DNA from 4 places in the Streptomyces sp. NPDC049954 genome. Region 2 is predicted to be linked to each of the others. Evidence: riboswitches for the same ligand, from Rfam matches in the RefSeq annotation. Region 2 holds a riboswitch; each other region holds the start of a gene.
What was found. Region 2 has a riboswitch for thiamine pyrophosphate ahead of thiO (glycine oxidase ThiO). Riboswitches for the same ligand answer to the same signal wherever they lie in the genome.
Positions count from the first base shown of each region.

Region 1 (2,197 bases), on a different contig from region 2:
CGGCGGCGAAGGCCACGACGAAGGCCAGCGGGGCCGGCCAGGACGGCTGCGGACGCGCCGTCTCGGCCGCCAGGTCCACCGGGGCGCCGCCGCGTTCCCGCGCCCGGACGAGCCAGTCGACGGCCACGACGGCGACGAAGCCGGGAATCCAGTACCCGACGAACAGCAGGACGTTCTGGAAGCGGGCCGCCGTGTCCGCCGCGTGCATCCACAGCACCAGCGGGAACCCGAGCGCCGCCGCGAGGACCGCCGCGAGCGGGCGCGGGATGCGCACCCCCACCGTCTGGAGGGCGAGGGAACCGCTGTAGTCGTTCATCGCGTTGCTGCACAGCGCGGCGAGCGCCACCGCGAGCAGCCCGAAAGCGCTGAGCGCGCCGCCGCCCAGCAGTTCGTCCACGCCCTTCGCGGTCTGGTCGGTGAACACCGAGGCACCCCACAGCCCGAGCGACTGCACCGCGACGAAGGACAGCCCGATCCCGAGCAGCGTGAACCAGAACATGCGCGGCCGGGAGGTCTCGCGCGGAAGGTAGCGGCTGAAGTCGCTCGCGTACGGCGCCCAGGACAGGGACAGGCTCAGCGCGACCGTCGAGGTGAGCACGATCGCCCCGAAGCGGTCCATGCCGTGCACGCCGCTCGTGGTCACCGGATCGGCCCCGTCGAGCAGCTTCACCGCGAGCACCACGAAGGCCACCGCGAGCGCGAAGGACATGACTCTCTGGAGGCGGTGGATCGCCTCGTACCCGAGCGCCCCGACCAGTCCCTGGCCCGCCATCATGACCAGCACCCCGATCCAGAACGGCCAGCCCAGCAGCCGCGCGAGCGCGTCACCGCCGAACAGGCCGATCAGGGCGTCCCAGGCCACCGAGGACAGCCACTGGAGTATCCCGGGCAGGGCGACCGCCTTCCCGAAGGCCAGCGTCGACAAGGGGAGTTGACCCGCCCCGGTCCGGCTGCCCCAGGTCCCGAGCCAGGCCGCGGGCACCGCGCCGAGCAGGGTGCCGAACACGACGGCGGCCAGCGCGGTGGCGACGTCGAGGCCGAGCACCGCGCCCAGCGTGCCGGTGAACACCCCGGTCATCGTCAGATTGGGCGCGAACCACACGGTGAACAGCCGGCCGGGCCCGCCGTAGCGGTGCGATTCGGGGACCGGCGTGATCCCGCGCGCCTCCATCCGCAGATCGCCCGGCGCGGAGGGCATCCGGCCGTCGAAGACGGAGCGTTCCGCGGTGGTGTGCTGCTGCGAGGAGCCGTCGGAGACGTGCGGCAACGACATGAAAGACATCCCTCCGCCAGTACGAGCTGGTTCAGGTTCGACGGGTGTGATCTCAGCCCCCGAGCGGGGCACCCCGTGTCCGGTACGCGGGCAAGCGTAACGCCTGACCCACGGCCGCCGGTGGGACGGGTGGGACGGCCGGGGCGTCGTGACCACCCCGGACACGGCCTCGCGGCCCCTGCCGCTACGCGATTTCCGGTCGTGCACCCGGTGCCCGGAGGTGAGGATTCCGTGCGCCGGGGCGCCCGGGATGCGCTCTGTCCCGCACGCACGGCGCGCGGGACAGTGGAAGGCACTGTCCGCGCCGCCCGGGCCCCCGGCACGAAGCCGGCCCGGAACACCGGCACGAGGCCGCCGCCCCGCACCGTCCCCGCGTACGCCCTGCCCGCACCGCAGTCCCGTTCAGCGACCGCAACCCGCCCCCAGCCCCGGCGCCCCGCGCCCGGGCCCGTCCACCCGCTCCCCACCCGGAGGACCACGCATGATCAGTGAAGAAGTGTTCATGCTCCACCGCCACCCGGGCGGCCCGCGATGAGCGCCCCGGCCGACGCGCCGCCGACCCTAGGGGTCGAGGAGGAGTTCCTCCTCGTGGACCCGGACACCCTCGTCCCGGTCGAGGGCGCCGCCGACCTGCTCACCGCCCACCGCAGACTGCACCCCGACGAGGCGGCCACCGCCCCGCAGCGCGAACTGCTGACCAGCATGATCGAGACGACCACCCCGGTCTGCCCGGATCTGCGCTCTCTGGGCGCCGAGACCGCCGCGGCCCGGGCCCGCCTGGTGGAGGCCGCCGAGAAGGCCGGGGCCCGCGTACTGGCCAACGGCACCTCCCCGCGCCCCGCCCCACCGCGCCCCGAGAGCGAGGCGCCGCACTACCGCAACGTCGCCGACCTGTACCGGCTGCTGGCCCGGGGAACCGAGACC
Region 1 covers NZ_JBFALS010000001.1:316,044-318,240, reverse strand. Annotated here, with positions in the region: gene AB0J21_RS01355 (cytosine permease) at 1-1,273, opposite strand, end outside; TPP riboswitch at 1,265-1,359, opposite strand; gene AB0J21_RS01350 (glutamate--cysteine ligase) at 1,805-2,197, shown strand, end outside.
Region 1: linked by a shared signal. The riboswitch ahead of AB0J21_RS01355 (cytosine permease) and the one ahead of thiO (glycine oxidase ThiO) in region 2 are both predicted to bind thiamine pyrophosphate.

Region 2 (2,197 bases):
GCGCATCTCGGCGAGCGGCAGTTCGGTCAGCCCCGGCACCAGCTCATGGGCGTCCCGCAGCAGTTCGTACACGCCGCCCGCCGTGACCGTCGTGTCGAAACCCTGTTCCTCGCTGGTCGCGCCGACCACGAGTTCGCCGTTCTCACGCGGGACCAGGTAGACGCTGCCGCCGCGCACCACCGCACGCACGGTCCGGCTCAGGAACGGCGCGTACCGGGCCGGGACGGTCAGCCGCAGCACCTGGCCCTTGACGGGGCGCACGGGCACGGCGACCTCCGGCGGCACCCCGTCGAGCCCGCCGCTCTCGCAGCCCGCGGCGAGCACCGTCTGCTCCGCCGTCAGCAGCCCGCCGCCGGACAGGGCCACGCCACGCGCCCGGCCGTCCCCGACGAGCAGCCGGACGGCGCGCTCCCGGCGGAAGGCGACCCCGGCGCGCGCGCACGCGACGAGGAGCGCCGAGGCGAGCCGGCGCGGATCGATCTGGTGGTCGCCCGCGACGCGCAGCCCGCCGCGCACCCCCGGGGCGAGCATCGGTTCGAGGCGGCGGCACTCCCGCCCGCTCAGCCACTGCGAGTCGAGCCCGCACCGCTCGTGCAGCGCGTGCAACTCGCGCAGCTGGGCCCGGTCGTCGCCGTCCAGCGCGACCGCGAGCGTCCCGCACTCCCGGTACCCGAGGTCCTGCCCGCTCGCCTCGGTCAGCTCCGCCACGAAGGCCGGATAGCGGCGCGCCGAGGCGAGGTTCAGCGCGAGCAGGGTCTCCTCGCCGTAGTGCAGTTCGGTGACGGCCGCGAGCATCCCGGCCGCGACCTGCGCCGCACCGCCCCCGGGCCACGGATCGGCCACGGCCACCCGCAGCCCGTGCCGCGCGGCCCGCCACGCCGTGACGAGGCCGATGATCCCGCCGCCGACGACGAGCACGTCCACCGGCGCCCCCGAGGACTGCCCGGAGGGCGGAGCGGGAGCGGTGGACGGTGGAGGCATGGGCACGATGCCCCTCCCTTCGCCGGAATGACCCGGATCAGGTTCGGACGGTCGGAGGCCGCTCCAGCCTCCCTCTCAGCCCGGTCGTCCGGGCTCCCGCGGTGTCCCCGTCACCCTAGACCCGCCCGCGGGGCCCCGGTAGGCCCGGCCCCGCGGGCGGTCACGCTGTGGGGGAGATCTCCCGCCCGCTCCCCGCCGCCGCCCCCGGTGCCCGTCCTACAGTGACCGGGTGAGTGAGCAGAGGCAGCACGAGGCGGACAGACGCACGGTGGTCGTCGGGGCGGGCATGGCCGGGGTGCAGACCGCCGTGGCCCTGCGCGAACAGGGATACGCGGGGCGGATCCTGCTCCTGGGAGCGGAGACGCACGCCCCCTACGACCGCCCTCCGCTGTCCAAGGCCGTCCTGCTCGGCACCGCCGAGGACTCCGCGTTCGACGTCGACTTCGCCGCCCTCGGCGTCGAACTGCGCCTGGGCGTCGAGGTCCTCGGACTGCGCGCCGCAGACCACGAGCTGGACACCTCCCACGGGCCGCTCGCCTACGACACCCTCGTCCTCGCCACCGGCGCCCAGCCGATACGGCTGCCCGGCACCACCGGTCTGCCCGGCGTGCACCTGCTGCGCACCCTCGACGACGTACGCCGCCTGCGCCCGGTGCTCGCCGCCCGGCACACCGTCGTCGTGGTCGGCGCCGGCTGGATCGGCGCCGAGTTCACGACCGCCGCACGCGAGGCGGGCTGCGCCGTGACCGTCGTCGAGGCCGCCGGACGCCCGCTCGCCGGCACCCTGCCCGCCGAGGTCGCCGCCCCGATGGCCGACTGGTACGCGCGGGCCGGGGCCGTCCTGCGCACCGGCGTCCGGGTCGAGGCGGTCGAGGACGGCGCGGTCGTCCTGGAAGGCGGCGAACGCCTGCCCGCCGACGCCGTCGTCGTCGGCGTCGGGGCCCGGCCCGCGACCGGCTGGCTCGCCGGCTCCGGCGTCGACCTCGCCCCCGACGGCTCCGTCCTCGCCGACGAGCACCTGCGCACCTCGGTGCCCGGGGTGTACGCGGTCGGGGACTGCGCCTCCTTCCCCTCCCGCCGCTACGGGCGCCGCCTCCTCGTGCACCACTGGGACAACGCCCTCCAGGGGCCGCACACGGTGGCCGCCGACATCGCGGGCGACGGGGCCGAGCCCTACGACCCCGTCCCGTACTTCTGGTCCGAGCAGTTCGGCCAC
Region 2 covers NZ_JBFALS010000005.1:342,579-344,775, reverse strand. Annotated here, with positions in the region: gene thiO (glycine oxidase ThiO) at 1-981, opposite strand, end outside; TPP riboswitch at 979-1,091, opposite strand; gene AB0J21_RS13435 (FAD-dependent oxidoreductase) at 1,211-2,197, shown strand, end outside.

Region 3 (2,197 bases), on a different contig from region 2:
GCCATGAGCCCGAGCCGTGCCGCAGCGTCGCGAAGGTGAGCACGTCGCGCGGCGACACCGTCCGGCCGCCTCTGCGGAGACGGGGCGCCAAACAGCGACAGGGCCCTCTCTGACGGCGACGGGGCCATAGACGGGGCGGGCGACAGCGCGGGGGGATCGGCCTGCTGCCGCGGCAGCGAGCGCGACTCCGCACCGTCGGAGCACGCGGTATCCGCCTCCGTGCCCCCGGGGCCCGTCGAGCCGGTCACTTGACGACGAGTGAGGTCCACGACTTGATCCACGCCTCACGGTGTTCAGCGATCGCCTCGGGCGCGACGGTGTGCGCGCCCTGCGCCGTCCCGTCGTACTTGGAGAACAGCTCCGGCAGTTCGGTGCCCTTCACCACAGGGTTCACGAACATCTTGAGCGGCATGTCCGCCTGGAACCTGCCGCTGATCAGGAAGTCGATCAGTGCTTTGCCACCCTCCTCGTTCGCCGCACCGTCGAGGAGCCCTGCGAACTCGATCTGCCGGAAGCAGGTCCCCGACGCCACACCGGTGGGCGCGTCCTTCGGCCGGGGGTCGGCGTACAGGACCTCCACGGGCGGGCTGGAGGCGTAGGAGACCACGAGCGGACGGTCGCCACCGGCCTTCCTGCCTCCGGCCGAACCGGAGAACTCCTCGTTGTACGCCTGCTCCCAGCTGTCGACGACCTTGACGCCGTTCGACCTCAGCTTGCGCCAGTACCCCTGCCATCCGTCGTCGCCGTATTGCGCCGTCGTACCGAGCAGGAAGCCGAGGCCGGGCGAGGACGTCGCGGCGTTCTCGGTGACCAGAAGATTCTTGTACTGCGGCTTCATAAGATCGGCGAAGCTGCGGGGTGGGGCGAGCTTCTTCTGCGCGAAGTACTTCTTGTCGTAGTTCACGCAGATGTCGCCGGTGTCTACGGGAGTCACGCGGTGCCTTGCCCCGTCAAGCTGGACGTCGGTCCCGATGCGGTTCAGTCCCTTGGCCTCGTAGGGCTGGAACAGCCCGTTGTCGAGGGCGCGGGACAGCAGCGTGTTGTCGACGCCGAAGAAGACGTCACCCTGCGGATTGCCCTTGGTGAGCACCGCCTGGTTCACGGCCTGGCCGGCGTCGCCGCTCTTGAGGACCTTCACCGTGTAGCCGGTCTTCTGCTGGAAGGCCGCGAGGACGCTCTTGGACGCGGCGAAGGAGTCGTGAGTGACCAGCGTGACGGTCTTGTCCTTCGCCTTGTCGTCCCCGTTGCCCCCGTCCGAGCCGCAGCCCGCGAGGGCGCCGATGCCGAGGCCCGTGGCCGCGACGCTCGCGGCAATCCTTTTCGTGATCGTGATGCGCACTGAATTCCTCCTGGGTGACCAGGAGAAGACGCGGCCATGCCCACCTCCCGGCCGGAAGGTGGGCATGGCGCAACAGCATGAGTGATGACCGAACTTCCTACCCGGAATGACCCGGGCGAGGTTCAGAGGGTCTGCGACCTGGTCGCCCCGTGACGGGACGTGGTGCCGCACTCTCAGCGCTGTGGCGCTCCCCTGTCGGAATGTGTGAAGTTGTCTCCGCCCCGTACCCACGACGCCGCTCAGACGGACGAGTACGGAACGAATGTACGCAGCCACCCTACCGCTGGGAGCATCCGGTGGCGCAGGTCACCGTTCCGCGGCCGCGAGCTGGCCGCACGCCCCGTCGATCTCCTGCCCCCTCGTGTCGCGCACCGTCACCGGCACACCGTGGGCGGCGATGGCTTCGACGAAAGCCCGCTCGTCCTCGGGGCGTGACGCGGTCCACTTGGAACCCGGGGTGGGGTTGAGCGGGATGAGGTTGACGTGGACGCGCTTGTTCTTGAGGAGACGGCCCAACAGGTCCCCGCGCCACGCCTGGTCGTTGATGTCGCGGATGAGCGCGTACTCAATGGACACGCGCCGCCCCGACTTCTCCGCGTACTCCCACGCGGCGTCCAGCACCTCCCGCACCTTCCAGCGCGTGTTGACGGGGACGAGGGTGTCGCGCAGTTCGTCGTCGGGGGCGTGCAGCGATACGGCGAGCCGGCACTTGAAGCCCTCGTCGGCGAACCGGTGCATGGCCGGGACGAGGCCGACGGTGGACACGGTGATGCCACGCTGCGACAGCCCGAGACCGTCGGGCTCCGGATCGGTGAGACGACGGATGGCGCCGACCACACGGTTGTAGTTGGCGAGCGG
Region 3 covers NZ_JBFALS010000021.1:83,843-86,039, reverse strand. Annotated here, with positions in the region: gene AB0J21_RS31635 (iron ABC transporter permease) at 1-5, opposite strand, end outside; gene AB0J21_RS31630 (thiamine ABC transporter substrate-binding protein) at 245-1,333, opposite strand; TPP riboswitch at 1,416-1,543, opposite strand; gene rlmN (23S rRNA (adenine(2503)-C(2))-methyltransferase RlmN) at 1,646-2,197, opposite strand, start outside.
Region 3: linked by a shared signal. The riboswitch ahead of AB0J21_RS31630 (thiamine ABC transporter substrate-binding protein) and the one ahead of thiO (glycine oxidase ThiO) in region 2 are both predicted to bind thiamine pyrophosphate.

Region 4 (2,197 bases), on a different contig from region 2:
CGTCGGCTTATCGTCGGGTCGGCCTGCCTCAGCTCCCAGACGGCCGAGGTCTGCGTGACCGTCACGTCGTCCAGCACGCCGAGCGAACCGATGATGACGCCGGCCAGCAGGAGCCCGCTCATGTCGATCTGGGGATAGAGGCCGTGGACGAGCCCGGTGTTGTCGTCGGTGTTGCCGGTCAACGCCGCCCACCCGATGAAGAGCGAGCCGAGCAGGCCGATGAGCAACAGAGACACCAGGGTGCCGAGGACGGCCACCGAGGTGCGGGCCGTCAGCCCGTGGCAGAGGTAGAGCGCGAGCAACATGATGGCACTCGCCCCCACGACCGCCACCACCAGGGGATTCGACCCCTGCAACACCGCGGGCAGAATGAAGAAGGTGAGCACGAGGAAGCTCACGGCGAGCGCCACGAGCGCCATGACCCCCCGCAGTCGGCCGACGGCGACCACCGCCAGCGCGAAGATCCCGGCAAGCAGCAGCATCGGCAGCTTTCGGCCGACATCGGTGACGGAGTACTGGAGTTCACGGGGCGCGTCCGGCGCGTAGGCCAGAACGACTTCCTGGCCTACGTGCAGTCGGCGTGGGGAGTCGGGCTGGACCAGCTCGTTGAAGGTCCGCCCGTGATCCTTGCCCTCGGTGACCTCGACCTTCGCCTGTTCGCAGACACCGTCCGCGTGCCCGCCGTTGCCCGGTACTGCCCCCGACGAGCCCTCGGAGGGCCCGGCCGTCCCGGAACCCGTGCCCGACGCACCGTTCGACGCCGTCCCGTCCTTGCAGCCGATGTGCGTGATCCCGACGACCTTGCCGGCCACGGTCTGCCGGTCGAAGCCCACGCCTGAACGCCCGTGCTCGGGCGGCTCGCCGGGCCACAGCGTCACGAGCCCCAGGACCACGGCAGCGGTGAACGGCACGAGCACGGCGGCGATGACCGTGCGCAGTCTCCTTGAGCCCGGCGCCGCCGGGCCGTGGTGATGGCTGTGGCCGTGGGAGGAGTCGTGGCCGAGATCGGTGGGGGGTCGTGTCGTCACCGCCCGATCATCGCAAGAACGGCACACGCCCTCTGTTCAGCACGCCCGGGAGGGCGTTAGCGTGAAGCCGCGATATGTACACGCGGGAGCTCGGAGCACCGGGCTGAGAGGACGCTGAACTCCGTACGGCCGGGACCCCGGCGAGAAGTGCGGGAAGGCTGCGTCGACCGCCGAACCTGTTACCGGGTAATGCCGGCGTAGGGAGTAGGTCTCATGACCACATCGGACGCGCACACCCCTGCCTCCGCGAAGGAGAGGCCCGCGAGCGAACAGCCGAGGCCCCCGCAGAGTGAACGCACCATCGGCTGGCACAAGGCGTACGTCGAGGGCTCACGCCCCGACCTGCGGGTGCCGGTGCGGGCCGTGCACCTGACCAACGGCCGTACCGTGACCTTGTACGACACCTCGGGCCCGTACACCGACCCGACCGCGAGCACCGACGTACGCGGTGGGCTCGCACCGCTCAGGGAGAACTGGATCGCAGGCCGCGGCGACACCGAGACGTACGCGGGGCGGCCGGTGCGACCGGAGGACGACGGGCTCAAGCACACTTCCCCCCGGGGTGGGCTCCGCAACCTCGATGCGGTCTTTCCCGGGCGCCCCCGGCAGCCGCGCCGGGGCAGGGGCGGACGCGCCGTCACACAACTCGCCTACGCCAGGCGGGGGGAGATCACCCCGGAGATGGAGTTCGTCGCGCTGCGCGAGAACCTCGAACCCGAGGTCGTCCGGGCCGAGCTGGCCGCCGGGCGTGCTGTGCTGCCGGCGAACGTCAACCATCCCGAGACCGAGCCGATGATCATCGGGAAGCGGTTCCTGGTCAAGGTCAACGCCAACATCGGCAACTCCGCGGTGACCTCCTCGATCGAGGAGGAGGTGGAGAAGATGACGTGGGCGACCCGTTGGGGTGCCGACACCGTCATGGACCTCTCCACCGGACGGAACATCCACACCACGAGGGAATGGGTGCTGCGTAATGCGCCGGTCCCCATCGGCACGGTGCCCCTCTACCAGGCGCTGGAAAAGGTCGACGGCAAGGCTGAGGAGCTGAGCTGGGAGATCTACAAGGACACGGTGATCGAGCAGGCCGAGCAGGGCGTGGACTACATGACCGTGCACGCCGGCGTCCGGCTGCCGTACGTCCCGCTCACGGCCCGGCGGAAGACCGGCAT
Region 4 covers NZ_JBFALS010000018.1:52,757-54,953, forward strand. Annotated here, with positions in the region: gene AB0J21_RS30105 (YibE/F family protein) at 1-1,028, opposite strand, end outside; TPP riboswitch at 1,101-1,249, shown strand; gene thiC (phosphomethylpyrimidine synthase ThiC) at 1,242-2,197, shown strand, end outside.
Region 4: linked by a shared signal. The riboswitch ahead of thiC (phosphomethylpyrimidine synthase ThiC) and the one ahead of thiO (glycine oxidase ThiO) in region 2 are both predicted to bind thiamine pyrophosphate.